Regions from separate parts of the Streptomyces sp. NPDC048297 genome, predicted to be linked through region 3. Evidence: riboswitches for the same ligand, from Rfam matches in the RefSeq annotation. Region 3 holds a riboswitch; each other region holds the start of a gene.
What was found. A riboswitch is a leader RNA that binds a small molecule or an ion and turns the genes downstream of it on or off. The one in region 3 is predicted to bind thiamine pyrophosphate.
Positions count from the first base shown of each region.

Region 1: another riboswitch for thiamine pyrophosphate. It lies ahead of thiC (phosphomethylpyrimidine synthase ThiC); the one in region 3 lies ahead of thiO (glycine oxidase ThiO).
Region 2: another riboswitch for thiamine pyrophosphate. It lies ahead of ACGFYV_RS31730 (thiamine ABC transporter substrate binding subunit); the one in region 3 lies ahead of thiO (glycine oxidase ThiO).

Region 1 covers NZ_JBICZA010000008.1:182,201-189,708, forward strand. The annotation lists gene ACGFYV_RS11525 (replication initiator) at 1-12, opposite strand, end outside; gene ACGFYV_RS11530 (hypothetical protein) at 78-557, shown strand; gene thiC (phosphomethylpyrimidine synthase ThiC) at 1,403-3,217, opposite strand; TPP riboswitch at 3,210-3,383, opposite strand; gene ACGFYV_RS11540 (YibE/F family protein) at 3,455-5,215, shown strand; gene ACGFYV_RS11545 (SsgA family sporulation/cell division regulator) at 5,389-5,826, opposite strand; gene ACGFYV_RS11550 (IclR family transcriptional regulator) at 5,924-6,781, opposite strand; gene ACGFYV_RS11555 (DUF5326 family protein) at 6,977-7,189, opposite strand; gene ACGFYV_RS11560 (cupin domain-containing protein) at 7,320-7,508, opposite strand, start outside.
Region 2 covers NZ_JBICZA010000038.1:18,668-29,377, forward strand. The annotation lists gene pyrH (UMP kinase) at 1-256, shown strand, start outside; gene frr (ribosome recycling factor) at 441-998, shown strand; gene ACGFYV_RS31720 (phosphatidate cytidylyltransferase) at 998-2,356, shown strand; gene rlmN (23S rRNA (adenine(2503)-C(2))-methyltransferase RlmN) at 2,522-3,628, shown strand; TPP riboswitch at 3,662-3,769, shown strand; gene ACGFYV_RS31730 (thiamine ABC transporter substrate binding subunit) at 3,837-4,919, shown strand; gene ACGFYV_RS31735 (ABC transporter permease) at 4,979-6,580, shown strand; gene ACGFYV_RS31740 (ABC transporter ATP-binding protein) at 6,580-7,602, shown strand; gene ACGFYV_RS31745 (maleylpyruvate isomerase family mycothiol-dependent enzyme) at 7,627-8,424, shown strand; gene ACGFYV_RS31750 (LAETG motif-containing sortase-dependent surface protein) at 8,593-9,300, opposite strand; gene ACGFYV_RS31755 (VOC family protein) at 9,488-9,901, opposite strand; gene ACGFYV_RS31760 (hypothetical protein) at 10,003-10,710, opposite strand, start outside.
Region 3 covers NZ_JBICZA010000020.1:4,930-15,639, reverse strand. The annotation lists gene ACGFYV_RS22330 (class II 3-deoxy-7-phosphoheptulonate synthase) at 1-143, shown strand, start outside; gene ACGFYV_RS22325 (bacterioferritin-associated ferredoxin) at 300-542, shown strand; gene bfr (bacterioferritin) at 595-1,074, opposite strand; gene ACGFYV_RS22315 (sulfite oxidase-like oxidoreductase) at 1,250-1,882, shown strand; gene ACGFYV_RS22310 (DUF4396 domain-containing protein) at 1,950-2,486, opposite strand; gene ACGFYV_RS22305 (deoxyribonuclease IV) at 2,563-3,429, opposite strand; gene pknB (Stk1 family PASTA domain-containing Ser/Thr kinase) at 3,599-5,533, opposite strand; gene ACGFYV_RS22295 (thiazole synthase) at 5,658-6,452, opposite strand; gene thiS (sulfur carrier protein ThiS) at 6,456-6,668, opposite strand; gene thiO (glycine oxidase ThiO) at 6,665-7,888, opposite strand; TPP riboswitch at 7,886-7,998, opposite strand; gene ACGFYV_RS22280 (hypothetical protein) at 8,052-8,402, shown strand; gene ACGFYV_RS22275 (NAD(P)/FAD-dependent oxidoreductase) at 8,435-9,685, shown strand; gene ACGFYV_RS22270 (Rv2175c family DNA-binding protein) at 9,946-10,311, shown strand; gene thiE (thiamine phosphate synthase) at 10,440-10,710, shown strand, end outside.

The sequences.
Region 1 (7,508 bases), on a different contig from region 3:
CGCGCGCACCACGTGCGGACCAGACTCACTCCGTCGGCGTACAGCTCTACGCACACAAGGCACGAGCCACCGCACGCATGGGTGACGCCCGCCTCGTCCGTGATTCGCTCGATGCCGGCCGCGCGAGGCTGGACCGCCTTCCCAAGCCGGACCACCCCGAACACCACTTCATCATCGACCCCGACAAGTGGGACTTCTACGAGATGGACGCCTACCGTCTCCTCGGAGACGACGAGCGCGCCGCCGCCCACGCCCGCTCAGTGATCCGCATCAGCACCGGCCCCGACGGCACCGAGATCTCCCCCATGCGAGCAGCCGAGGCCCGCCTCACCCTCGGTGTCGCCGCCGCGCGGATGGGCGAGATCGAAGAAGCCATCGGCATGGGCACCAAGGCCCTGGAAGCAGATCGCAAATCCCTCCCGTCCCTGCTTTTAGTCGCCGACGAGCTGGACAAGGAACTCAGGTCCCGGTATCCCCGCGAAGGCGCCACCCGCGATTTCCACGAGCAGGTGACAACCATCAAGCGAGGAACTACCAGGACGGAGCTTCCGTTCTAAACGTTTGCGGGCTACTCCAAGACATGAGAGTAGCCCGCACCAAATAATGCACGGCCGTCGCGCGCTGACGGCCGTGTAGTGGATAGATACGCACGTAGGTCAAATTTATTTAGATGACGCCAAACAGTGACAGGAGAAACTCAAGAATCCGATGCATTAGCGGCGCATAACTGGGGTCTGCCGTAATCCGGATCGACTCATAGAGTGCCAGCAGAACAAGGCTGGCGTGACAGTAGAGGTTCAGAATTTGAAAACGCCGGACGTACGGGCGAACCCGTCGCTCAAGTCGCCGCGCGGCTTGCCAGAAACGCCCCCCACCCGTTCGGATGACATGCAACGCCCTACAGACGAAGCGCCAGACTGAATCCGAGATACCACTGAGGAAAGTCCACAAGGTGGATGTGATCGTTGCGAGTTTTCGTAGCATGGTTGCCTCATTTCTCTGAGTCTCAGGAATTTCTTGATCATGACTACTACCTTCCTAGAGTGAGCGCTCATATGTGAGCGCTGGGCCCGTGCGCATGAACGACACTGGGCCGATATCTACGCGCGTATCTTCCACAGCAAGAGTGCAGCGACTGGTGCCCCGAGTCAAGGGCACACTTACGAAAACGCGCGCCCCCTCGCTGGGGTGGCAGCCTCCGGCGTGCAGGAAATCGAACACGCGTCTAATCAGGTCTTGCGGCCGCTTTTTAATGCCGGCCAAGGTGTCGGGGGTTCAAAACGGAATAAGCGTTGCCCTGGACGACTCCAGCACTTCAGCCACCCTGCGCCGGGAACGACAAAGCGGTCCGTGCTCCGACAGCTTCAGACTGTTCGGTAGCACGGACCGCCGTAGATCGGGCTCAGTCCGCGATCGGCAGGTACACCCGGTTCCCCGCCTCAGCGAACTCCTTCGACTTCTGGAGCATCCCCTCGGCGACCTCCTCCGGCGACGCCCCCTCAGCCGCCGCACCACCAAACCGCTCTGTGATGCTTTGGCTAATTTTCATGCTGCAGAACTTCGGCCCGCACATGGAGCAGAAGTGGGCCGTCTTGGCGGGCTCGGCCGGCAGCGTCTCGTCGTGGAACTCCCGTGCCGTCACCGGGTCGAGGGCGAGGTTGAACTGGTCCTCCCACCGGAACTCGAAGCGGGCGTCCGACAGCGCGTCGTCCCACTCCTGCGCACCGGTGTGCCCCTTGGCGAGGTCGGCTGCGTGGGCGGCGATCTTGTAGGTGATGACGCCGGTCTTGACGTCGTCACGGTTGGGCAGGCCCAGGTGCTCCTTGGGCGTGACGTAGCAGAGCATCGCCGTGCCCCACCAGGCGATCATCGCGGCGCCGATACCGGAGGTGATGTGGTCGTACGCCGGCGCGATGTCCGTGGTCAGCGGGCCGAGCGTATAGAACGGAGCGTCATCGCAGATCTCCTGCTGAAGGTCGATGTTCTCCTTGATCTTGTGCATCGGGACGTGCCCGGGGCCCTCGATCATCGTCTGTACATGGAAACGCCTGGCGATCCGGTTGAGTTCCCCGAGCGTGCGGAGTTCCGCGAACTGCGCCTCGTCGTTGGCGTCCGCGATGGAGCCGGGGCGCAGGCCGTCGCCCAGCGAGTACGTGACGTCGTAGGCGGCGAGGATCTCGCAGAGTTCCTCGAAGTTCTCGTACAGGAACGACTCCTTGTGGTGCGCCAGGCACCACGCCGCCATGATCGAGCCGCCGCGCGAGACGATGCCCGTCTTGCGGTTGGCGGTGAGCGGGACGTACGGCAGGCGCACGCCGGCGTGGACGGTCATGTAGTCCACGCCCTGCTCGGCCTGCTCGATGACGGTGTCCTTGTAGATCTCCCAGCTCAGTTCCTCGGCCCTGCCGTCGACCTTCTCCAGGGCCTGGTAGAGCGGCACCGTGCCGATGGGGACGGGGGAGTTGCGCAGCACCCACTCGCGGGTGGTGTGGATGTTGCGGCCGGTGGAGAGGTCCATGACCGTGTCGGCGCCCCAGCGGGTCGCCCAGGTCATCTTCTCCACCTCCTCCTCGATCGAGGAGGTGACGGCGGAGTTGCCGATGTTGGCGTTGACCTTCACCAGGAACCGCTTGCCGATGATCATCGGCTCGATCTCCGGGTGGTTCACGTTCGCGGGCAGAACCGCGCGGCCCGCCGCGATCTCCTCGCGGACGACCTCGGGCGAAACGTTCTCCCGGACGGCCACGTACTCCATCTCGGGCGTGATCTCGCCCCGGCGCGCGTACGCCAGCTGCGTCACGGCCTGGCCCTCACGCCCCCGGCGCGGCTGGCGCGGGCGTCCCGGGAAGACCGCGTCCAGGTTGCGCAGACCACCGCGCGGTGAGGTGTGCTTGATCCCGTCGTCCTCGGGACGGACGGGACGGCCCGCGTACTCCTCGGTGTCGCCGCGGCCGATGATCCAGTTCTCCCGTAGCGGCGGCAGGCCCCTGCGGACGTCGGTGTCGACGAGTGGATCGGTGTACGGGCCCGATGTGTCGTACAGCGTGACCGACTGCCCGTTGGTGAGGTGCACCTGACGGACCGGCACGCGCAGGTCGGGGCGCGAACCCTCGACATACGCCTTGTGCCAGCCGATGGACTTCCCAGCCTCCGTGTTCGGCGACCCCTCGGTCGCGTTCTGCGTGGAGGCAGGCGTGCGTGCGTCCTTGTTGGTCATGAGACCTACTCCCTACGCCGGCATTACCCGGTAACAGGTTCGGCGGTCGACGCAGCGGTGTCCGTCTGCGGATGTTTCCCGTGAAACCACGTTCCACGTGAAACATCGCGAATACGGAGGTCAGCGCCCTCTCAGCCCGGTGCTCCGAGCTCCCGCGTGTGCAAAGGTGCCTCCACGCTAGCGTCATGTGTGGCGTGATGAACAGTGGGCCTCTGCCGTTCTTGCAATGATCGGGCCGTGACCACGACACATCAGCCCCCGTACCCACCTCCCGGCCCACCCCGCCGGCAAGGTCCCGCACACCCCACCGGACACGGTGGCGGCCCAGGCCCCGGGGACCACCGCGGTGCCGGCGGTGGCCGTGGTTTCGGGGACCAGCATGGTTCCGGGGACCAGCATGGTTCCGGGGACCAGCATGGTTCCGGGGACCAGCATGGTTCCGGCGGTGGTCATGGTTTTGGCGGCGGCGGTCACGGGGCCGGTGGTGGTCACGGCTCGGGGGGCGGCCGGGGTGACGGTTATGGGACCGGCTCCGGAGGGGGCGGAGGCGACGGGCACGGCCGCGGGTCCGGCGACGGCAGGGACGACGGGCACGGTCACGGCTCCGGTGGCGGGCACAGCTCTGGTGGCGGGCACAGCCACTCGCACAGTCACAGTCACGGACCTGCCGCTCCTGTCTCGAAGCACCTGCGCAAGGTCATCGCGGCGATCCTGGTCCCGTTCACCGCGGCCGTCGTGGTGGGCCTCGCGGTGCTCTGGCCCGGTGGAGCCCCGCCGCACCAGCGCAGCGGCGTCGGCTTCGACCGCCAGTCGCAGCAGGCGACCGTCAGCAAAGTGGTCGAGGTGAGCTGCAAGTCGGTCAACGCCCAGGGCCAGGCGCCGCCCAGCGACGCCTCCGCCTCCGCCGCCGAGGGCAACTCGGCGCAGGACAAGGAGAGCGACACCTGCAAGAAGGCGACGATCCGGGTCGACACCGGCAAGGACAAGGGCCGTACCTTCACCGAGATCGTGCAGCCCGACCAGACACGGCAGTTGCACGAGGGCGAGAAGGTCATCGTCGCCTACGAGCCCACGGCGCCGCGGGACCTTCAGTACTCGGTCACCGATGTGGACCGGAAGTTCCCCATGGCCCTGCTCGCCGGGATCTTCGCGGTCGCCGTCGTGGTGGTGGGCCGGCTCCGAGGTCTCATGGCGCTGGTCGCGCTGGCCGTCAGCTTCCTGGTGCTGACCCTCTTCATCCTGCCCGCGATCCTGCAAGGCTCGAATCCACTGCTCGTGGCGGTGGTCGGGGCGAGTGCGATCATGCTCATCGCGCTCTACATGTGCCACGGGTTGTCGGCCCGTACGTCGGTCGCGGTGCTCGGCACGCTGGTCTCGCTCGTGCTGATCGGCATCCTGGGCTCGGAGTTCATCGACTGGGCCGCGCTCACCGGCAACACGGACGACAACACCGGTCTGATCCACGGTCTCTATCCGTCGATCGACATGAGCGGTCTGCTGCTGGCCGGCGTCATCATCGGTTCGCTGGGTGTGCTCGACGACGTGACGGTGACCCAGACCTCGGCGGTGTGGGAACTGCACGAGGCCAACCCGTCGATGGGCTGGCGCGGGCTGTACCGGGCGGGCATCCGGATCGGCCGCGACCACATCGCGTCCGTGGTCAACACCCTGGTCCTCGCCTACGCCGGTGCCGCGCTCCCGCTGCTGCTGCTGTTCTCGATCGCGCAGAGCAGCGTGGGGACCGTGGCCAACAGCGAGCTGGTGGCGGAGGAGATCGTGCGCACGCTGGTGGGCTCGATCGGCCTGGTCGCCTCGGTGCCGGTCACCACCGCCCTCGCCGCCCTCGTGGTCTCGGCCGACCGGCCGTCCCCGGCCTCGGCCCCGGCGGCATCCGCCGGAGTCCCGTCCGTCTCGTCGGCCTCATCCACCTCGTCGACCTCGTCCGCCCCCTCCGCCGCAACGGGCCGGAGTGGCAGGGGCCGACGCCGGAAGCGGTGAAGGGGGTGCGGGGTGCGAGGTGCGGGATGCGAGGTGCGGGATGCGAGGCGCGGGCAGCGGTGAGCGGGGAGCAGTGAGCGGGGTCCGGCAGGGCCCGAACCCCCTTCGCAGAAGCGTTTCTGCGTGAGTTCCCTGGCACAACGGAGCGCTCCGCGCTCCGTTGCCGTAACGCTTCAGCCGGCGCTCTGTTCCTCGGCCAGAATGCGGTCGAGGGCCTCGTCGAGGTGGGCGTCGAAGTCGGCCAGCGCACCCTCCTGGCCGAGTGGCACCAGTTTGTCCGTACGGTCGAGGAAGGCCACGAGCGGCGGCGCCGAGGAGCGGAACAGAGCCTGGTCGCTGCCCACCTGAAGCCTGATCAGCACCTCGCCGAGCATCTCGGAGTCGGCGGGGGCGATGTGCACGTCCCCCTCCCCGCACGGCCGGCCGACCCCGTCGATCATCAGCTCCCGTCCGAAGGCCCAGGTCACCGGGGCGTCGCCGGGCAGATGGAAGGTGAGCCGCACCGCGTAGGGATCACTCGTCTCGTAGCGCAACTCCACCGGGATACGGAAGGAGAGCTCCTCCGAGACGAGAAAGCTCATCATGACCTCTGCCTGTACGGACTCGCGCATCGCCTACCCCGTCTTATGACATCGACTGGCCGGGATCGATCCCTGACCGTGCTCAAATCTTGCTGAACGTATACACCAGATCACAAGGAGTAAGTTTTCAGATACTGATAGAGAGAGCAAGTGAGCCGAGATGGCGCCCGATCTCGACCTGCAACCGCTGGGCGGCGGGTACCAGCCGGTCAGCCTCGTGGAGGGGGAGCGAGATCGCCATCGTGGCCGCCGTGGCGCCGACGGTGATGGGTACGGCCGCGCAGACCGTGCCGAGGGCGTACTCCTGGCGCTCCGCCACCAGTTCCATGCGCCGCGTCCGCGACAGCCTGCGCAGCAGGGCGTCGTCGTCGCGCGCGGTGTAGGGGGTGAGGGGCCGCACGGGATAGCGGGCGAGATGGTCGCGGCGGGCGGCCTCGTCCAGCTGGGACAGCAGGCACTGGCCGATCGCGTGGGCGTGCCCGGTCTCGCGGAAGTCGGCCCACTCCTCGACCGCCGGCGTCTCCCGCGTGTCGGAGACGCACATGACCTCGATCTCGCCGTCCCGGTACATCGCGAAGTACACGGGCACACCGATGGAATCGCGCCAGTGGGCGAGCATGTCGGCCACCGTGCTGCGACGTTTCTGCTCCGCTCCGCTGCTGCCGAGGCGATCGGCCGCGTCGCCGAGGAAGAACAGCCCCTTCTCCCGGCGCAGATAGCCCTCGTGCACGAGAGTGCGCAGCAGGTGGTAGGCCGTGGGCAGGGCGAGCCCGGTCTCGCGGGCGAGCTGCTTGGCGGGGGCGCCGTACGGATGCCCGGCGACGGCCTCCAGCAGGCGCAGTGCGCGCTGGACGGACCCGATGAGGGTCGCGGAGTGCTTGTCGGGGCGGGTCGCGGCGGGCGGGCGCTGGATGGGGGGTACGCAGGACCGCGGTGGGCTGGGGGGTGCGTGGGGCTCTGCCGGGGCGGTGTCAACCGTGGCCAAGGGTCACTCCCGAAGCGAGGGTGGGCGACCCGTGCGGGGAAACACGGGTGGAGGTGTGCCACCCGCAGGGTCCGGGCCCCACGGGGTTCCGGACTCTAACCGTCCGCCACCGCGCTCAGACGGCCTGCCGGTGAAACTTCCCCCGCCCGAGGGAACCGGTGCCTCCTGCTACCGCTCACCGGCTCCCCATGTGTCTCACCAGTCGCCGCGCGACGAGGAGTTCGACGTGAACTTCCGGACGACGTAGATCAGCCCGCCGACGAGAGCGACGAACACCAGCACCTTGAAGAGCAGGCCGATCACGAAGGTGACCACGGCCCCTATCAGGCTGCCGAACACGACCAGGGCGATGACCGGCACCGCGACCCACTTCACCCACCACGGCAGTCCCGCCAAGATGTCCCGCATTTCCCTCGTCCTTCGCGTCGGCAGTTCTCGATGTCTGCACTCGATGCTAGGGCCGCGAGGGGGCCCTGCGGGGGCCTCGCACCCCTTGTCCTCCCCTGAACCACCCCTGAGGGAACCCTGAGGCCCGCGCTCACGCCTCGGGGGGAGAGAAGACCACCAGAACCCTCAGGTCCTCGCTGATGTGATGGAACTTGTGCGCCACACCGGCCGGCACGTACACCACGCTGCCCCGTGCCACCTGGGTGGTCTCCAGGCCGACCGTGATCGACGCACGGCCGCTGACGACGAAGTACACCTCGTCCTGGTTGTGCGGCTTCTG
Region 2 (10,710 bases), on a different contig from region 3:
GGGTAAGAACGGTGTGGACGGGGTCTACGACTCCGACCCGAAGACCAACCCGGACGCCGTCAAGTTCGACGCCCTCGGCTACGGCGAGGTCATCACCCGCGACCTCAAGGTCGCCGACGCCACCGCGATCACGCTGTGCCGTGACAACAAGCTCCCGATCCTCGTGTTCGAGCTGCTCGCGGAGGGCAATATCGCGCGCGCCGTCAAGGGTGAGAAGATCGGCACGCTGGTGGGTGACCAGGGCAGCCGGACCTGACCGGCACACTCCCCTCGCCCGCGGTGCGCCACCTGTCCGGTGGACGGACGGGACGCACCCAGGACGGGGGATGGACAATGTCCTGCCGGTCGGGAACCGTGCAGGAAGAAGACGCGACGTAGCCGGCCGCCGCCCGATCGAGGAACCGCAGCCGGGCCTTACTCAAGACACACAGGAGCAAGTGGTGATCGAAGAGATCCTCCTCGAGGCCGAGGAGAAGATGGAGAAGGCCGTCGTGGTCGCCAAGGAGGACTTCGCCGCGATCCGCACCGGCCGTGCGCACCCGGCGATGTTCAACAAGATCGTTGCCGACTACTACGGCGCGCTGACGCCGATCAACCAGCTGGCTTCGTTCTCCGTGCCGGAGCCGCGCATGGCGGTCGTGACGCCGTTCGACAAGAGCGCGCTGCGCAACATCGAGCAGGCGATCCGCGACTCCGACCTGGGCGTCAACCCCAGCAACGACGGCAGCATCATCCGGGTGACGTTCCCGGAGCTGACCGAGGAGCGCCGCCGCGACTACATCAAGGTCGCCAAGAACAAGGCCGAGGACTCCAAGGTCTCGATCCGCTCCGTGCGCCGCAAGGCCAAGGACGCCCTCGACAAGCTGGTCAAGGACAAGGAGACCGGCGAGGACGAGGTCCGCCGTGCGGAGAAGGAGCTGGACGACACCACCGCGAAGTACGTCGCCCAGGTGGACGAGCTCCTGAAGCACAAGGAAGCGGAGCTGCTCGAAGTCTGATGAGCGACTCTTCCTGGGGGGCACCGCCGTCGGCGGGGCAGGCCGGTTACTGGGGGCCCACCGCCGGTGGGTACGCCCAGGGGGCTGCGCCGGCGGGTCCCGCATACGATGCGCCTGAGGCGCAGCAGACTCGCCCCATGCCCATCGTGCCCGACGGACCCGGGTACGGCGGCGGCCAGGACGAGGACCGGGGGGCCGCTCAGCTGAGCGGTCCCTTGTTCCGGGACGACACGCAGTACGCCCCGCAGCAGGCCTCGCACGCCGCACAGCAGGCCTCGTACGACGTGCACCAGACGTCGTACAACGTGCACCAGGCGTCGTACAACGTGCACCAGGCGTCGTACGAGCCGCACCCGGTGTCGTACGAGTCGCACCAGACGTCCTACGATCCGCAGCAGGCGCACCACGCGTACCACGCACCCCACGCACCCCACGTGCCGCAGTATTCGACGCCGACTCCCGTCCCGGACCCCGCCCAGAGTCCCTCGCAGAATCCGGAGCCCATGCCCGACGCCCCACAGCCGGCGCCCGCGCCGCAGAAGAAGAGCGCGGGCCGTGACCTGAGCGCGGCCATAGGGGTCGGCGTCGGGCTCGGTGTGGTGATCATCGCGTCCCTGTTCGTCGTCAAGGCCGTTTTCGTCGGCGTGGTGGCGGTGGCCGTGGTCGTCGGCCTGTGGGAGCTGACCAGCAGGCTGCAGGAGCGCAAGGGCATCAAGGCGCCGCTGGTGCCGCTCGCGGTGGGCGGTGCGGCGATGGTCGTCGCCGGGTACGTGCGCGGTGCCGAGGGCGCGTGGGTGGCCATGGCGCTGACGTCCCTCGCGGTGCTGGTCTGGCGCATGACGGAACCACCCGAGGGCTACCTCAAGGACGTGACGGCCGGCGTCTTCGCCGCCTTCTACGTGCCGTTCCTGGCCACGTTCGTCGCGATGATGCTCACCGCCGACGACGGCCCCTGGCGGGTCCTGACCTTCCTGCTCCTGACGGTCGTCAGCGACACCGGCGCCTACGCCGTCGGCTGGCGCTTCGGCCGGAAGAAGCTCGCCCCGCGCATCAGCCCCGGCAAGACCCGTGAGGGCCTGCTGGGCGCGGTGCTGTTCGCGATGGTCGCGGGCGCGCTGTGCATGCAGTTCCTCATCGACGACGGCACCTGGTGGCAGGGCCTCCTGCTCGGCCTCGCCGTCGCGGCCAGCGCCACCCTGGGCGACCTCGGCGAATCCATGATCAAGCGCGACCTGGGCATCAAGGACATGGGCACCTTGCTCCCGGGCCACGGCGGCATCATGGACCGCCTGGACTCCCTCCTGCCGACGGCCCCCGTGGTCTGGCTCCTGCTGGTCCTCTTCGTCGGCAGCGGCTGACCCCACGCCGCAGCCCCGCCCCGGCCGACAGGCTTCCCCGGGCCCCGTCCTGCCCCCAGGACGGGGCCCGTCCCGCTCCCTCGGCGGGCGCCGTCCGCGTACGCGAGCGGGGACCCGATCGACGCGAGCGGGGGCACTCAATCGATCTGCGACACTGATAGAGCCATGCCTAAGCCCGGAGAACTCACTTTCGTCGCCCCGCGCGGAGCCAAGAAGCCGCCGCGGCACCTCGCCGACCTCACGCCCGCCGAGCGCAAGGACGCGGTGGCCGAGATCGGGGAGAAGCCGTTCCGCGCCAAGCAGCTCTCGCAGCACTACTTCGCGCGGTACGCGCACGACCCCGAGCAGTGGACCGACATCCCGGCCGGTTCGCGGGACAAGCTGCGCGAGGCGCTGTTTCCCGAGCTGATGTCGGTCGTACGGCATCTGTCGACGGACGAGGGGGAGACCCGTAAGACGCTGTGGCGGCTGTTCGACGGGACCCTCGTCGAGTCGGTGCTCATGCGCTACCCGGACCGGGTCACCATGTGCATCAGCTCGCAGGCCGGCTGCGGGATGAACTGCCCGTTCTGCGCGACCGGTCAGGCGGGTCTGGACCGGAACCTGTCCACCGCCGAGATCGTCCACCAGATCGTGGACGGCATGCGGGCGCTGCGCGACGGTGAGGTCCCCGGCGGGCCCGCGCGGCTGTCCAACATCGTGTTCATGGGGATGGGCGAGCCGCTCGCCAACTACAAGCGGGTCGTCGGCGCCATCCGCGCGCTCACCTACCCCGCCCCGGACGGGCTCGGGCTCTCGCAGCGCGGCATCACGGTCTCGACGGTCGGTCTCGTGCCCGCCATCCACCGGTTCGCCGACGAGGGCTTCAAGTGCCGGCTCGCGATCTCCCTGCACGCGCCGGACGACGAGCTGCGCGACACCCTCGTCCCCGTGAACACGCGGTGGAAGGTGCGCGAGGTCCTGGACGCCGGGTTCGAGTACGTCGAGAAGTCCGGGCGCCGGCTCTCCATCGAGTACGCGCTCATCCGCGACATCAACGACCAGGCCTGGCGCGGTGACCGGCTCGGGCGGCTGCTCAGGGGCAAGCCCGTGCACGTCAACCTCATTCCGCTGAACCCCACTCCCGGCTCCAAGTGGACCGCCTCGCGCCCCGAGGACGAGAAGGCGTTCGTGGAGGCCATCGCCGCCCACGGCGTGCCGGTGACCGTCCGGGACACCCGCGGTCAGGAGATCGACGGGGCCTGTGGTCAGCTCGCGGCCACCGAGCGGTAATCTGGCCGGGTTCGACCAGACACTCACATCTTCATATTCCGACAGGGGAGCGCCACAGCGCTGAGAGTGCGGCAATCGGGCCGCAGACCCTCTGAACCTCGCCCAGGTCATTCTGGGTAGGAAGTTCGGTCATCACTCAAGCTGTCGTGCCCTGCCCGGGTCACCGGGCGGGGCCGCGTTCTTCCTGGCCCACCCAGGAGGACAACCAGTGCAGAACAAGACGTTCGTGGCCGTGGCCGTCGGGCTCGGCCTCGTCACGCTGTCCGCGTGCGGCTCGACGGACACCGCGTCGCCCAAGGACTCCAAGGACTCCAAGACCGTCACCGTCGTCAGCCACGACTCGTGGGCCGTCTCCAAGAACGTGCTGACGGACTTCGAGCGGCAGTCCGGGTACAAGGTCCGCGTCCTCAAGGACGGCGACGCCGGACAGGCCGTCAACAAGGCCGTCCTGACCAAGGACAACCCGCAGGGCGACGTCTTCTTCGGCGTCGACAACACCCTGCTGTCCCGCGCCCTCGACAACGGCCTCTTCCAGCCCTACGAGACCAAGGGCCTGGACACCGTCGACGCCGCCTACCAGCTGGACGCGGGCAAGCACCGCGTCACGCCCGTCGACCACGGAGACATCTGCGTCAACTACGACAAGGCGTACTTCGGCAAGCACAAGCTGACCCCGCCCCAGACCTTCGCCGACCTGGCCGAGCCCGCGTACAAGAACCTCCTCGTCACGGAGAACGCGGCCACCTCCTCGCCCGGCCTCGGCTTCCTGCTCGGCAGCGCCGCGCAGTACGGCGACACGGGCTGGCAGGGCTACTGGAAGAAGCTCAAGGACAACGGCGTCAAGGTCGTCGACGGCTGGGAGCAGGCCTACTACCAGGAGTTCTCCGGCTCCTCCGAGGGCAGGAAGGCCGGCGGCGACCGGCCGCTCGTGGTGTCGTACGCCTCCTCGCCGCCCGCCGAGGTCATCTACGCCAAGAAGCGGCCGAGCACGGCCCCGACCGGCGTGTCGAACGGCACCTGCTTCCGGCAGGTCGAGTTCGCCGGGCTGCTGAGCAACGCGAAGAACACCAAGGGCGGCAAGGCGTTCATCGACTTCCTGGTCTCCAAGGAGTTCCAGGAGGACATGCCGCTGAACATGTTCGTGTACCCGGTGGTCAAGGGCGCGGCCGTCCCCGCCGACTTCACGAAGTACGGGCCGGCCGCCGCGCACCCCGAGACGATGGCCCCCGACAAGATCGCCGCCAACCGCGACCAGTGGGTCAAGGCGTGGACGTCGCTCGTACTGAAGTAGCCGCTCCCACGGAAGCGGCCGTCAGGGACCGGCGCGGGAGCGCGGCGCGGCTGGGGCTCATGGCCCTGCCCGTCGCGTTCTTCGCCGTGTTCTTCGCCTGGCCCGTCGCCGCGATCGTCACGCGCGGGCTGAAGGCGGACGGCACCTGGCGGCTGGGGCGGATCGCGGACGTCGTCACACAGCCCGACATCCGGCACGTGCTGTGGTTCACCACCTGGCAGGCGCTCGCCTCCACCGCGCTCACCCTGCTGCTCGCGCTGCCCGCCGCCCATGTCTTCGCGCGGCTCGACTTCCCGGGCAAGCAGGTGCTGCGGGCCGTGGTCACCGTGCCGTTCGTGCTGCCGACCGTGGTCGTCGGCACCGCCTTCCTGGCCCTGGTCGGACACAACGGGCTGCTGGACGAACTGTGGGGCGTACGGCTGGACACCACGGTGTGGGCGATCCTGCTGGCGCACGTCTTCTTCAACTACGCGGTCGTCGTACGGACGGTGGGCGGCCTGTGGGCACAGCTCGATCCGCGCCAGGAGGACGCCGCCCGCATGCTCGGCGCCTCACCGCTCGGCGCCTGGCGCAAGGTCACCCTGCCCGCCCTCGCCCCGGCCGTGGGCGCTGCCGCGCTGATGGTGTTCCTGTTCACCTTCACCTCCTTCGGGGTCGTCCAGATCCTCGGCGGGCCCACCTTCTCCACCCTCGAAGTGGAGATCTACCGGCAGACCTCCGAGCTGTTCGACCTCGCCACGGCAGCGGTCCTCACGCTCGTCCAGTTCGTCGCGGTCGGCGCGATCCTCGCCGTGCACGCGTGGACGGTACGGCGGAGGGAGAGCGCGCTGCGTCTGGTGGACGCCTCCGTCACCGCCCGCCGGCCGCGCGGCGCCGGGCAGTGGACGCTGCTCGCCGGGGTCCTCGTCACGATCGCCCTGCTGCTGGTGCTGCCGCTCGCCGTGCTCGTGCGGCGCTCCCTCGACGCGCCCGGCCTCGGCTACTACCGGGCGCTCACCGACTCCGACGGCGGCACCTTCCTGGTGGCGCCGCTGCACGCCGTGTGGACCTCCCTCGAATACGCCGCCACCGCCACCGCCATCGCCGTCCTGGTCGGAGGCCTGGCCGCCGCCGCGCTGGCCCGCCGGGACGCGGGACGCCTGGTGCGCGGCTTCGACGCGCTGCTGATGCTGCCGCTCGGCGTCTCCGCCGTGACCGTCGGCTTCGGCTTCCTGATCGCGCTGGACAAGCCGCCGCTGGACCTCAGGCAGTCCTGGATCCTCGTCCCGCTCGCGCAGGCTCTGGTGGGCGCCCCCTTCGTCGTACGCACCATGCTGCCCGTGCTGCGCGCGGTGGACGAACGGCTGCGGGAGGCGGCGGCCGTGCTCGGGGCCTCGCCCTGGCGGGTGTGGCGGGAGGTCGATCTGCCGCTGGTGCGGCGGGCGTTGCTGGTCGCGGCCGGATTCGCCTTCGCCGTGTCCCTCGGCGAGTTCGGGGCGACCGTGTTCATCGCCCGGCCCGACAACCCGACGCTCCCGGTGGCCGTCGCCCGGCTGCTGAGCCGTCCCGGAGACCTCAACTACGGCCAGGCGATGGCCCTTTCGACCATTCTGATGGTGGTGTGCGCCGCCGCGCTGCTCGTCCTGGAGCGGCTGCGCACCGACCGGACGGGGGAGTTCTGATGCTGCTGAGCCTTCAGGCCGCGACCGTGCGCTTCGGCGGACGGCCCGTGCTCGACGCGGTCGGCCTGGACGTTGCCGAGCACGAGGTGGTGTGCGTGCTCGGGCCCAGCGGCAGCGGGAAGTCCACGCTGCTCCGGGCGGTGGCCGGCCTCCAACAGCTGGACTCGGGGCGGGTGTTGCTCGACGGCCGCGACCAGGCGGGCGTGCCCGCGCACCGGCGCGGTGTCGGGCTGATGTTCCAGGACCACCAGCTCTTCCCGCAGCGGGACGTCGGCGGCAACGTGGCGTTCGGGCTGCGGACGCACGGGGTGCCGAAGGGCGAACGGGACGCCGAGGCACGGAAGTTGCTGGAACTGGTCGGGCTGCCCGGTGCCGCCGGGCGGGCCGTCGCCGCGCTGTCCGGCGGCGAGCAGCAGCGGGTGGCCCTCGCGCGGGCGCTGGCGCCCCGGCCCCGGCTGCTGATGCTGGACGAGCCCCTCGGCCAACTGGACCGCTCGCTGCGGGAGCGGCTGGTCGTCGAACTGCGGGAACTGTTCGGCAGGTTGGGGACGACGGTACTCGCCGTGACCCACGACCAGGGCGAGGCCTTCGCGCTGGCCGACCGGGTGGTGGTGATGCGGGACGGCCTGATCGCCCAGTCCGGGACGCCGCTGGAGGTCTGGCAGCAGCCCGCGAACGAGTTCGTGGCCCGCTTCCTCGGCTTCGACAACGTGGTCCCGGCGAGCGTCGGCGACGCGGCGGCGGACACCCCGTGGGGCAAGCTGCCTGTGCCCGACGGCTCGCCCCGGGGCGAGCGGTCGCTGCTGGTCCGGCCCGCCGGCGTACGGCTCGTGGCCGCCGCGGAGGGCCTGCCCTGCACGGTTGCCGCCCGCACCTTCCGGGGCACCCATGTCGCCGTCCGCCTGCGGCCCCGGGGCGGCGGTCCGTCCCTGGAAGCGGCCTGCACGCTCCGGGACGCGCCGGAGGTCGCGGCCGAGGTGGGCGTCGTGTTCGACGCGGCCGAAATCGTCGTGCTCGGATGATCGTCGTGACCCTAGGGTGAGCACATGACCTTGCTCACGCACGACCGCTACTGCGCGGAAATCGACCGCCAGGTAGGCCAGTTGAGGGACATCGTGACCTCCGGCACGGACCTTGCCGCCACCGTGCCGACCTGCCCGGACTGGTCCCTGGAGAAGCTCGTACGGCACACCGGCGGTGCCCTGCGCTGGGTGACCGCGATCGTGGAGAACCGGGCGCAGGAGAACGTCCCGCACGAGCAGGTGCCGGGCGGCGGCGGACCGCGGGAGCGGGGCGACGCGAAGGCCCTGGACGCGTGGCTGGCACAGACCGGGGAACGGGTCGTCGCCGCGCTGCGCGAGGCCGGCCCCGACACCGAGGTGTGGTCCTGGTCGGCGAACCACGACACCGCCTTCTGGGCCCGGCGCATGACGCACGAGATCACCGTGCACCGCGCCGACGCAGCGCTCACGGCCGGCGTGCCCTACGAGGTGGCGCCCGAGATCGCCGCCGACACGGTGGACGAATGGCTCGAACTCATGGAGTGGGCCCAGCGCACCGGCGCCCTTGCGCAGGCGAAGGAGTTGCGGGGCCCCGGCCGCACCATCCATCTGCACCCCACCGACGCCGCCCCGGAGCTGAACGCCGAGTGGATCATCGAGCTGGGGGAGGAGGGCTTCGGCTGGCGCCGCGGCCACGAGAAGGCCACCGTCGCCCTGCGCGGCCCGCTCACCTCTGTCCTGCTCGCCTTCTACCGGCGGCTGCCGCCGGAGGCCCCCGGCCTCGACGTGCTGGGCGAGCGCGAGGTGCTGGACTTCTGGCTGGAGCGCTCCAGCTTCGGCTGACCACGACCGGGGGCGGTCTCCGCCCCCCACGCGCATGGGCACGGCTGCGGCACGGCCCCTGTGGCCCCGGCTGCGGCCCGCCCCTCCGCGGACATGGCTGCGGCCCGTCCCCCGGGGATACGGGGACGGGCCGCAGCGTTTGAACGAGCGGTGTGGCGAAGTGCGGCGTCAGCCGCGGTTGTTCGCCCCGCGGCGGCGCATGCCGAAGAAGACCGCGCCACCGCCGACGACGACCAGCACACCGGCGACGCCGGCGATCAGGCCGGTGTTGGAGTTCGCACCGGTCTCGGCGAGGTTCGAGTCACCGGTCGCCGGGGACGGCGCGTTGCCGCCGGGGGTGGCGGCCGGGGCGGGGGTGCTCTCGGACGCCGACGGGGTCGGGGCCGAGGACTCCTCGGCCGGAGGCGCAGTGGACTCCGACGGGGACGCGGACGGGGTTGCGGGCGGGGTCGACTCGTCCTTCGAGCAGCCCTCGGCCGGGGTGGTCAGAGGCGAGCCGATGATGTCCTCGTCAATGTGGACCCGGTCGGTGTCGACCTTGACGTGGACGCGGTAGGTCGCGTTCGGCTTCCAGTCCTCGTTGAAGGTGACAGCCGTCCCCTCGCGCGAGCCCTTGACCTCCTGCGGCTGGCCGACCGGAGTCTCGACACCGGCAGGGCTCTTCAGGAACACGGTGATGGTGGCCGGGGTGCCGGAGCCGTCCTTGTCGGTGACGACGATGCTGCCCTTGCCGCCCTCGCACTTGGCTTCGGCGGAGAACTCACTGATGTTGCATGCGAGCGCCTGGCCGGCGACCCCGAGGGCCAGCGCGGCGGAAGCGGAGGCAACACCGAGAATGCGCACGGAACGACGTGCGCCACGACGAGATATGGACAACGCTTGTCCTTTACAGAGTGCATAACTGCGGGGGGTTGTGGGCGAGTTGGGGCGCCGGACGAGACGCGGGGCCCCAACTTCCCCAAGAGGCTCACAGGTTTATAAGCGCTCCGTAAGAACTGTCAATGCATATGCCACCAACGGCCGTTGACTTTACGGTTTTGTTAGCCGCCGGGACGTTTGGGGCTCAGCCCTGGGCCTGCACCGCGGCCGGATCCATCCACATGACCTCCCAGGTGTGGCCGTCGAGGTCGTCGAAGGAGCGACCGTACATGAAGCCGTGGTCCTGGGGCTCGCTGTGCACGGTGCCGCCGGCCGCGAGGGCCTTGTCCACCAGCTCGTCCACCTTCTCGCGGCTCTCGGCGCTCAGACACAGGAGCACCTCGCTCGCCTTGGTCGAGTCGACCAGCTCCTTCTGCGTGAACTGGGACCAGTGCTGCTTGGTCATGAGCATCGCGACGATGGTGTCGCTGATCTGGACACACGCACAGTCGTCGTTGCTGAACTGGGGGTTGATCGTGTAGCCCAGCTCGGTGAAGAACCTCTTCGTGGCGGCGACGTCGTCGGTGAGCAGGTTGACGAAGATCATCTGCTGGTACATCGGGGCTCTCCCTGTGGTCCGTGCGTTTGTCGTCGTACGGCTCTTCAGACTCCGGGCCGTCGCGAGAATCATCGGCGGTCCGGAAATTTTTTCGGACAACTTCAGCGCGCGAGCACGGCCAGGTTCGCGATCACCAGCGTGAGTGGGACGAACAGGGCGAGCAGGGCGCCCGCGCGCAGGGCGGCGGCGCTGCGCAGCATCGTGGCCGGGGCGCCGAGGCGCAGCAGGGCGGCGATGGTGTCGGCGCGGGACTGGCGGGCCTCGACGGCGGCGGTCAGCAGGGTCGCCAGCGTGCAGCCGGAGACCACCAGCAGGCCGAGCGTGCTCAGCGGGCCGAAGGAGGGGCTGAAGCCGTCGTACCGGGCGGTCATGGCGAAGGCGGCGGAGGCCACCGCGCAGATCACGCCCAGCGGGCGCCCGATGCGGGTCGCCTCCGCCATCAGCACCCGGCCCGCCAGCAGCCTGAGCGCACCCGGCGCCGCCGACTGCAGGAGCCTCCCGCACAGGTAGGTGAGCCCCGGCGCGGCCAGGACCAGTCCGAAGGCGGTGACGATCCAGCCGGCCAGCACCGCGACCGCCTCGACGGGCAGGTCGGTGAGCGTCGGCGTCGGCGTCGAGCGGCCGGCGTAGGCCTGCACGGCGAGCCCGGCGGCGAGCAGGGCGATGCCCCAGGGGAGCCCCGCCGGCACCTCGCGCGGCGGCGCGGGGGCGGGGAGCACGCCGGACCAGTCAACGGGGACGGCGGCCTCCGGGGCGCCGGTGCCGGGGATCTCCGTGACGCCGGTGCCGGTGCCGGGGACCTCTGTGGT
Region 3 (10,710 bases):
TCACCGAGTGCGTGGGCGGCGGCGACGAGATCTTCGTCGACGACCTGCACCAGCGCTACGAGACGGCCTGCGACCCGCGGCTGAACCGCAGCCAGTCGCTCGACCTGGCGTTCCTGGTCGCCGAGATGTACCGGGACCAGTAGGCACATCGCGTCATCGCGTGGCGGTTGGGGCGCGGATCACATCCGATCCGCGCCCCTCCGCTCTTTTGCGGGTCCCGCACGACGGGTAAGGTTAGGTTTGCCTCACCGATAAGGGGACGGCAGTAAGAGAGCGATCCCGTCGGGAGGTGAATCCGCGTGTACGTCTGCAGCTGCTTCGGCGTCACCGAGGCGCAGGTCAAGAAGCATGCGGAGGACGGTGCCTGCACCCCCCGCCAGATAGCCTCCGCCTGCAAGGCCGGCACGGACTGCGGGTCGTGCGTACGGCGCATCCAGGCGATCCTGGGCCGCGGTGCCTGCCCCCGGCGCGAGCTGGCCGACCAGGGCCGGCCGGTGCTCGCCGAACTCTCCGCCCCGGCCTCACTGGACGAGGCGGCCTAGAGCCCCTCCGGTGGATCACGGGGCTCAGGGGCTCGGCTCGGCTCAGTTCGGCTCAGCTCTCCGGCTGCTCGATGATCTGCGCGATGTAGAGCGCCTCGCCGAGCTTGTCCACCAGTTCCAGCTGCGTGTCGAGGTAGTCGATGTGGTGCTCCTCGTCGGCGAGGATGTCCTCGAAGATGTTCGCGGACGTGATGTCGCCCTTCTCGCGCATCACCTTGACGCCCCGCTTGAGCCGGTCGATCGCCTCCACCTCGATCTGCCGGTCCGCCTCGAACATCTCCTTGACGGTCTGCCCCACCCGCACATGGAACAGCCGCTGGTAGTTGGGCAGCCCTTCCAGGAACAGGATGCGGTCGGTGAGCACCTCGGCGTGCTTCATCTCGTCGAACGACTCGTGCCGCGTGTACTTCGCGAGCTTCGTCCAGCCGAAGTTCTCCTGCATCTTCGCGTGCAGGAAGTACTGGTTGATCGCGGTCAGCTCGCCGGTGAGCTGCTCGTTGAGGAACTCGATGACCTCGGGGTCGCCCTGCATCGCAGCGGCTCCTTCCACACGGAGGGACGGGGGAGGGGTGCGGCGGCATGATTGCACCGGCGGGGAAGATCGTCCAGTAAGTGCGTACTTAGTGGGTACGTACGGCCTTGATGGCAGTTGTCCGCTTCGTGGGCCGGTGGTCAGGGCACTGCCCAAGTTCTGTCAGGATGGACACATGGGTCATCCGGTGGAGCGCGAGTCTGGGGCGGGAGCGGGATCCGAACTCCCGCCGGGTCAGCGACTTCAGCGCGGCTGGCCGGTCATGCACTACGGGCCGGTCCCGAAATTCCGGCCCGAGCGCTGGGAATTCAGGGTCTTCGGCGTCACCGCCGACGGTGACAAGCACACCTGGAACCACGAGGAGTTCACGGCTCTGCCGTACACCACCGTGGTGTCCGATCTGCACTGCGTCACGAAGTTCAGCATGCTCGGCGCGGAGTGGGGCGGGGTCCCGGCCCGGTCGATCCTGGACCTGGCCCCGCCGGCACCGGACGTCACCCATGTGATGGTGTGGGCCGAGTACGGATTCAGCTCGAATCTGCGCCTGTCGGACTTCGCCTCCGACCGCGCGATCTTCGCCACCCACAAGGACGGCGAACTCCTCACCGCCGAGCACGGCTTCCCGGTCCGTCTGGTCGTCCCGCACCTGTACGCCTGGAAGGGCCCCAAGTGGGTGCGCGGCGTGGAGTACATGACCGCCGACCGCCGCGGCTTCTGGGAGGAGCGCGGCTATCACAACATCGGCGACCCCTGGAAGGAACAGCGCTACTCCTACCAGGAAGAGCTCGGGGACGGCCCCGAGCTCTGATCCCTCCTGGCGTGCCGGTCGGTTGTTCCCGCCGGTGTACCGGCCGGCGTCCCTGCCGGTGTGCCGGTCAGTGGTGGTACTGGTGCACCACCGCGTGGCCCTTGCCGCGGCCGATGGTCCACTTGTTGACCGGGGTGGTCACCACGAAGGCGATCACGAGCGAGATGGCCAGCGAGACCCAGAACAGCGCGTCGGTCAGCGTGGCGTCCATCGCCGACGGCCAGACCAGGATCACGCCGTTGTCGATCAGTTCCATCACGGCGATCGACAGGGTGTCCGCGGCCAGCGCCACCTTGAAGGCCGTACGGAAGTCGACGCCCGCCTTCAGCACCCCGCGCAGGGTGAGCGAGTAGCCGAAGAAGAAGGCCAGCACGATCGCCAGGACCATCGTGGGCAGGTTCCCCCAGCCGAACGCCGTGCCGACGATCATGCCGAGCACTTCGCCGATGGCACAGCCGGTGAGGCAGTGCAGGGTCGCCTGGGCGGCCATGGACCAGCTGGCGGGCGCGTGGTGGCCGTGGTGCGCGTGGGCCTCGTGGTGCGCGTGCGCCTCGTGATGATGTGCGTGGGCCGTGTGCTCGGCGGCTTGTGCCTCGTGCTGCATGACTACCCCCATTGTCAGGTGACGGTTCCTGCACCGAGCAAGAACCGTATACCCCATAGGGGTATTCCCCAAGGGGTTATCCGTCACGCAGTTTCTTCAGCCGCTCCACGTCCGCCGCGTGCCCCTCCCTGCCGCCGGGGGTCTCGATGATCAGCGGGACGCCCGCCGTTGCCGGGTGGTTCATCAGGGCGCGGAAGGGGTCCTCGCCGATGTGACCGGCGCCGATGTTCTCGTGCCGGTCCTTGTGCGCGCCGACCACGTCCTTGGAGTCGTTGGCGTGGATCAGCCGCAGCCGGCCCTCGCCGACGGTGTCGACCAGCAGGTCGAGGGTCTGGTGCATGCCGCTCGGACCGGTCAGGTCGTGGCCCGCCGCGAAGATGTGGCAGGTGTCCAGGCAGACGCCCAGCTTTGGGTGGGCGTCCAGCGCCTCGAAGTACGGCCCGAAGTCCCAGGTGCGCGAGCACAGCGAGAAGCCCTGCCCGGCGGTCGACTCCAGCAGCAGGAACGGGTCGTCGTCGTGGGTCAGCTCGTCCAGCAGCGGCAGCATGCGCTCCCGCACCTGCCGCAGCGCCACCTCCCGGGCCCGCCCGCCGGTCGCGCTGCCGGTGTGCACGACGACGCCGAGCGCGCCGATCTCCCGCCCGCGCCGCAGCGAGTGCCGCAGCGACTCCACGGACCGGTCCACGGTCGCCTCGGTGTGCGAACCGAAGTTGATCAGATACGGCGCGTGCACGTACGCCGGGACCGACTCCGCGGCACAGGCCTCGCGGAACGCCTCGTCCTGCCGGGGGTTGCCGGCCGGGGTGGCCCAGCCGCGCGGATTGGCGACGAAGACCTGCACGGTCTCCGCCTTCAGCTCACGGGCGTACGACAGCCCGACCGTGTGCAGCCCGCCGGCCACGGGCACATGCCCGCCGACCGGATTGCGCGCGGCACCGGACAGGCCGGCGGAGGAGGCAGGGGCGGCGGAAGAGGCGAAAAGGGCGGCGGAGGCGGGGGAGGGGGACTGCTTGCTTCTCACCCGTTCAGGGTGTCACGCCGCCTTCCGCCCCCCGACCACGGTCCCGGTGCCCCGGGACACCGCACGGTGACCGCGATGGTGATCGTGATCGTCACCGGATGGTGATCGTGATCGTCGACCCCTTGGGTGCCGTGTCGCCGCCCTCCACCGACTGCTTCTGCACGGTGTCGCCGAACAGCCCGAGCAGCCCGCGGTCCTTCTCGACCCGGAAGCCCGCGTCCTCCAGCTGCTTCGTCGCGTCGTCCACGTTCGACCCGACCACGTCCGGGACCTCGACCATCACCGGGCCCTTGGACAGCGTCAGCGTCACCGTGTCGCCCTCGGCCGCCTGCTTGCCCTCGGCCGGGTTCTGCAGGGCGACCGTGCCCTTGTCGAACTCGGAGTTGACCTGCGCGGTGGCGATCTTCACCTTCAGCCCGGCGTCCTCCAGGTCCTGCCGGGCGCTGTCCGGGTCCTCGCCGGTGACGTCCGGCACGTCGACGGGGCTGCCCTTGCTGACGACGAGCGCGATCGCCGCGCCGGCGTGCTGCTCGGTGCCCGCCTGCGGGCTCGTGCCGATCACGGCACCCCGCGCCACGTCCTCGCTGAACGCGCGGGTGACCATGCCCGGCTCCAGACCGTCCGCCTTCAGCCGGGCCCTGGCCTTGGCCAGCGACTGGCCCGCCACGCTCGGCACGTTCACCGTCTCGGGGCCGAGCGAGACGGTCAGGGCCACGGAGTCGTTGTCCCGGATCCGGGCGCCGGACGCGGGGTCGGAGCTGATGACCGTGCCGCGCTCGACGGTGTCGCTGTAGGCGCGCTTGACCTGCCCGACGTCCAGACCCGCCGCGTGGAGCCGGTCCCTGGCCTGCGCCTCGGTCCGGGACAGCACCGGCGGGACCTTCGTGAACTGGCCGGAGTTGATGTACCAGACCCCGGTGCCCACACCGAACACCAGCAGCACGGCCGCGACGAGCGTCAGCATCCCGCGCCGGGGCCGCTGACGGGTGTGCCGCTCGGAGACGGGAGAGGACTGCAGCCGGGTGGTGTGCCGCACGCCGCCGGCCGGCAGCTCCTCCTCGTCCTCGTTGACGGGCAGCGGCCGGGGCACGGTCAGCGAGCGCGGGATCACGCTCGTACGGTCCTCGGCGATGTCGTGCGCCGCGGACAGCGCCTGCGGCGGCAGCGCGTCCAGCTGCGCGGCGGTGAGCGCCGCCCGCGCCCGCAGCGCGTCGCCGAGCAGCGCCGCCGCGTCCTGCGGCCGGACGTCAGGGGTACGCGCGGTGGCCGAGGCGACCAGCTCGTCCAGCTCGTACGCCAGCCCCGGCACCAGCGCCGAGGGCGGCGGCACGTCCTCGTGTATGTGCTTGTAGAGCACCTGCGCGGGGGTCTGCCCGGAGTGCGGCTTGCCGCCGGTCAGCATCTCGTAGAGCACCACACCGCACGCGTACACGTCGACGCGCGGGTCGGCGGTGCCCCGCTCGATCTGCTCCGGCGCGAGGTAGGAGACCGTCCCGAGCACCGTGCCCGTCGTGCTGGTCTGGGTGTCCACGGACCGGACCAGACCGAAGTCGGCGACCTTGACCCGGCCGTCGTCCCCTATCAGCACGTTCTCGGGCTTCATGTCCCGGTGCACGAACCCGGCCCGGTGCGCGGCGCCGAGCGCGGCCAGCACCGGCTCCAGGATGTCCAGGGCGGCCCGCGGCTGCAGCGCGCCCCGCTCGCGCAGCACGTCCCGCAGGGTGCACCCGGCGACGTACTCCATCGCCAGGTACACGTACGACCCGCAGGTGCCCTGGTCGAAGACCTGCACCACGTTGGGGTGGGCGAGCCGGGCGACCGACTTGGCCTCCCGGATGAACCGCTCCACGAAGGACCCGTCGGCCGCCAGCGCCGGGTGCATCACCTTGAGCGCGAGCACCCGGTCCAGGCGGGTGTCCAGGGCCCGGTAGACCGTGGCCATCCCGCCGACGGCGATCCGCGCGTCGACGCGATAACGGCCGTCGAGCACCTGCCCGACGAGAGGGTCCTGAAGGGTCGTATCCACGCAGGTGAGTCTACGAGGACCGACCGACAGACCGCCCCGCTGCGCCGTTCGGGCGACGGATTGCAGCGGAGCTGTGACTGTGGTGCGACGAGAGCCGTGAGGTTCCGCGACGGCGCGGCGCGTCCTAGAACGCGGGCCGCTCGGGGTCCAGGCGGGCGAGGCCCTCCGTGGGGGAGGAGGCCTCCGCGAAGTGCCGGCGCGGGATCCGCCCGGCCCGCCGGGCCAGCCGTCCCGCCTCCACCGCGTGCCGCATGCCGGCCGCCATCAGCTCCGGCTCCTGCGCCCGGGTCACCGCGGAGGCGAGCATCACACCCGCACAGCCCAGCTCCATCGCCAGCGCCACGTCGGACGCCGTGCCCGCGCCCGCGTCCAGGATCACCGGCACGCGCGCGTGCTCCACGATCAACTGGAAGTTGTGCGGGTTGCGGATGCCGAGCCCGGACCCGATCGGCGAGCCCAGCGGCATCACCGCCGCACAGCCCACGTCCTGGAGCTTTCGCGCGAGCACCGGGTCGTCGTTGGTGTACGGCAGCACCGTGAAACCGTCGTCGACCAGCGTCTCCGCCGCGTCCAGCAGCTCCACCGGGTCCGGCAGCAGCGTCCGCTCGTCGGCGATGACCTCCAGCTTGACCAGGTCCGTGCCGAGCGCCTCGCGGGCCAGCCGGGCGGTCAGCACGGCCTCACCCGCGGTGAAACAGCCCGCCGTGTTCGGCAGCACCCTGATGCCCAGCTTCTCGAGCACCGACAGCACGGAGCCGTGCACCCCGGGATCGACCCGGCGCATCGCCACCGTGGTCAGCTCGGTGCCGGAGGCGATCAGCGCGCGTTCCAGCACGTCCAGGCTCGGTGCGCCGCCCGTGCCCATGATCAGCCGGGAGCCGAGGGGCACACCGCCGAGGACGAAGGGATCGTCGGCCATGGGTCAGCCTCCTTGGACTGCGGTGAGGACTTCGACACGGTCGCCCTCGGCGAGGGCCGTGGCCGACCACTGCCCGCGCGGGACGACGGTCTCGTTGACGGCGGCGGCCACCCCGGAGGACGCCGCGGTGAGGGTCCGCACGAGGGAGTCCAGCGCCGTGCCAGGGGCGATCTCGCGGCGCTCCCCGTTGACGGAGATGGTGACGCAGACGTTCATGCGGGCTGCTCCAGGAGTGCGGCGCCGAAGCGCTTCGGCGTGAACGGGCTTGCCTCCGGCGGCAGTTCACCGCTGACCAGGACGTGCGCCATGACGTCCCCGGTGACCGGGGTCAGCAGCACACCGTTGCGGAAGTGCCCGGTGGCCAGGACCAGCCCGTCCAGGCCGGACGGGCCGAGCAGCGGCGCGTTGTCCGGGGAACCGGGGCGCAGCCCGGCCCGGGTCTCGGTGAGGGGCAGCTCGGTGATGCCGGGCACCAGCTCGTGGGCGTCGCGCAGCAGCTCGTACACCCCGCCCGCCGTCACCGTCGTGTCCCAGCCCAGCTCCTCGCTGGTCGCGCCGACGACCAGCTCGCCGTTCTCCCGGGGCACCAGGTAGACCTGGCTGCCGCGCACCACGGCCCGCACGGTACGGCTCAGGAACGGCGCGTACCGGCGCGGCACGGCCAGCCGCAGCACCTGCCCCTTCACCGGCCGCACCGCGGGCACCACATGGCCGGGCACGCCCGCGAGGCGCCCGCTCAGGCTCCCGCCCGCGAGCACCACCTGCCCCGCGGTGAGCGCGGTGCCGTCCGTCGTGGTGACGCCGGTGGCCCGGTCCCGGACGACGTCGAGCCGCCCGGCCCACGACCGGTGGAAGACCACCCCGGCCCGCTCGCACGCGGTCACCAGGGCCGCGGCCAGCCGCCGCGGGTCGATCTGGTGGTCCCCGTCGACGCGCAGCCCGCCGCGCACACAGGGCGCGAGCATCGGCTCCAGGCGCCGGCACTCCCGCCCGGACAGCCACTGCGAGTCAAGACCGGAGCGCTGCTGGAGGGCGTGCAGCTCGCGCAGGTGGGAGCGGTCGTCGGCGTCGAGCGCGACGGCCAGGGTGCCGCAGCGCCGGTAGCCGAGGTCGTGGCCGGTCGCCTCGGTCAGCTCGGCCGCGAAGTCCGGGTAGCGGCGCGCGGACTCCAGGTTCAGGGCGAGCAACGTCTCCTCGCCGTAGTGCAGTTCGGTGACCGCGGCCAGCATCCCCGCCGCGACCTGCGCGGCACCGCCGCCGGGCTCGGGGTCCACCACGGCGGTGGCGAGCCCGCGCTGCGCGGCGCGCCAGGCCGTGACCAGGCCGATGATCCCGCCCCCGATGACGAGGACGTCGAACGTGTCGGATGAATCTGACGTATCGGATGTGCCGAACGTGTCTGACGTGTCGGATGTGTCGGACGTACGTGACGACATGGGCGTCCAGCCCCTCCCTTCGCCGGCATGACCCGGATCAGGTTCGTACGGTCGGAGGCCGCCCAGCCTCCCTCTCAGCCCGGTGCGTCCGGGCTCCCGCGAGTGCTTGTACGGTGGCCAGCCTAGCCCGCGGTGCGCCGCTCTTGTAAGGGAGCCCCTGTCCATGGCCCGATCGCTCGACGGACTGACCCTCGCCCCCGTGGCGGACCAAGCCCCAGGTCAGGTCGGTACTCGCACCCGTTTCGCCTACCACGAGAAGGACGGTGAGATCTGGGCCGAGTACGCGGGCGGCGACGTCGTGCGCGGTCATCTGGTCGGTACCCGCGAGGGTGACCGGCTGGACTTCCGCTACGTGCAGCTGCGGCACGACGGCACCACCTCCAGCGGGCACTGCGTGTCGACCGTCGTGGAGCTCGCGGACGGCCGGGTGCGCCTGGAGGAGAGCTGGCGGTGGGAGTCGCGGCCGGGCGCCGGGACGAGTGTTGTGGAACAGGTCACCCAGCACGCCCGATGACTGACGATTTGTCAGTTGTCTATGGTGAGCGCGTGAGCGAGCAGACAGCGCAAGAAGGCACCTCGCGCGGCGGCGCGGGGCAGGAGCGGCGCGTGGTCGTCGTCGGTGCGGGCATGGCCGGGGTGCAGACCGCCGTGGCCCTGCGGGAACAGGGCTTCACGGGCACCGTGACCCTCATCGGCGCCGAACCCCATCAGCCCTACGACCGGCCGCCGTTGTCCAAGGCCGTGCTGCTCGGCACGTCCGAGGGCTCCGCGTTCGACGTCGACTTCGACTCGCTCGACATCGAACTGCGGCTCGGCTGCGAGGCGCTGGGCGTGCGCCCCGCCGACCATGAACTGGACACCGAGTCCGGGCCCGTCCCGTACGACGTCCTGGTCCTCGCCACCGGCGCGGAACCCGTCCGGCTGCCCGGCACCGAGGGCGTGCCCGGCGTGCACCTGCTGCGCACCCTGGACGACGCCGAGCGGCTGCGGCCCGTGCTCGCCCGGCAGCACGACATCGTGGTCGTCGGCGCCGGCTGGATCGGCGCTGAGTTCGCCACCGCCGCGCGGGAGGCGGGCTGCGCGGTGACCGTCGTCGAGGCAGCCGACCGGCCGCTGGCCGGCGCGCTGCCCGCGGAGGTCGCCGCGCCGATGACCGCCTGGTACGCCGACAGCGGCACCGACCTGCGCACCCACGCGCGCGTGGAGCGCGTCGAGCCCGGCGGGGTCGTGCTCGACGACGGCTCGCGGCTGCCCGCGGACGCCGTCGTGGTCGGCATCGGTGCCCGCCCCGCCACCGGCTGGCTGGCCGGGTCCGGCATCGAGCTGGGCGCGCACGGCGAGGTCGTCGCCGACGACCACCTGCGCACCTCCGCCGGGGACGTGTACGCCGTCGGCGACTGCGCGTCCTTCCCCTCGGCCCGCTACGGCACCCGGCTGCTGGTCCACCACTGGGACAACGCCCTCCAGGGCCCGCGCACGGTCGCCGCGAACATCCTGGGCGAGCACGCCGCGGTCTACGACCCGGTGCCGTACTTCTGGTCCGAGCAGTTCGGCCGCTTCGTCCAGTACGCGGGCCACCACGCCGCCGCCGACCGCATGATCTGGCGCGGCGACCCGACGGGCCCCGCCTGGTCGGTGTGCTGGCTCCGCGACAACCGCCTGGTCGCCCTGCTGGCCGTCGGCCGCCCCCGCGACCTGGCCCAAGGCCGCCGCCTGATCGAATCCGCCCACCCCCTGAACCCCCAATCCCTCTCCAACCCCACCCTCCCCCTGAAATCCGCCGTCACCACCACCTGACCAACAACCCACCCCGCAGAAACGCCCCAAAGGGGCGCGGGGAACTGCGCGCCCGGCCACGACGGCGCCGCGGCCGAGGGGCGAGCCCAGGGGTGCAGGGGTGACTGCACGAGCCGAGCCGTGACAGCGCCGTGGCCAACCGACGAGGTCAGGGGCGCGGGGAACTGCGCGCCCAGCCACGACGGACCCGCACCCACCCCCCCGACACTTCCCCGCACTCTCATCGCGCCCACCCCAGCAGAGCGCCTACCCTAGGAGCCGTGACCGAGATTGACGCAAAGATCGATGCTCTCGTCCCCGCCTGGCTCACCCTCCCCGACATCGCCGAGAAGCTCGATGTCGAGGTGACGCGCGTGCGGCAGCTGGTCAAGGAGGGCCAGCTCATCGCCGTACGCCGAGGTGAGAACCGGGCGCTGCACGTCCCCGCCGCCTTCATCGACGGGGACAAGGTGGTCAAGGGCCTGTCCGGGACCCTGACCCTCCTGCGGGACGACGGTTTTACGGACGAAGAGATGATCGAGTGGCTCTTCACCCCCGACCCGACCCTGCCCGGCACCCCCGCGCAGGCCCTGAGCGAGAATCGCGGCACGGAGGTGAAGCGCCGCGCCCAGGCGCTCGCCGTCTGAACCAACCGCACCCGGGGTGGCGTACCGGCCCCGCCCGTACGCCACCCACCCGTACGCGACCCACCCGTACGCGACCCGTACGCCACCCACTCGCACACCCAGGGACACCGACCAGGGGGGACCCACGCATGTCCGACACCGCCCGCACCAGGTTCGCCGACGCCCGGCTCTACCTCTGCACGGACGCCCGCCGCCGGCAGGGCGACCTCGCCGAGTTCCTGGACGCGGCCCTGGCCGGCGGTGTCGACATCGTGCAGCTCCGTGACAAGGGCATGGAGGCCGCCGAGGAACTGGAGCACCTCCAGGTCTTCGCGGACGCCTGCGCCCGGCACGGCAAGCTGCTCGCGGTCAACGACCGGGCCGACGTCGCCCACGCGGCCCGCGCCGACGTGCTGCACC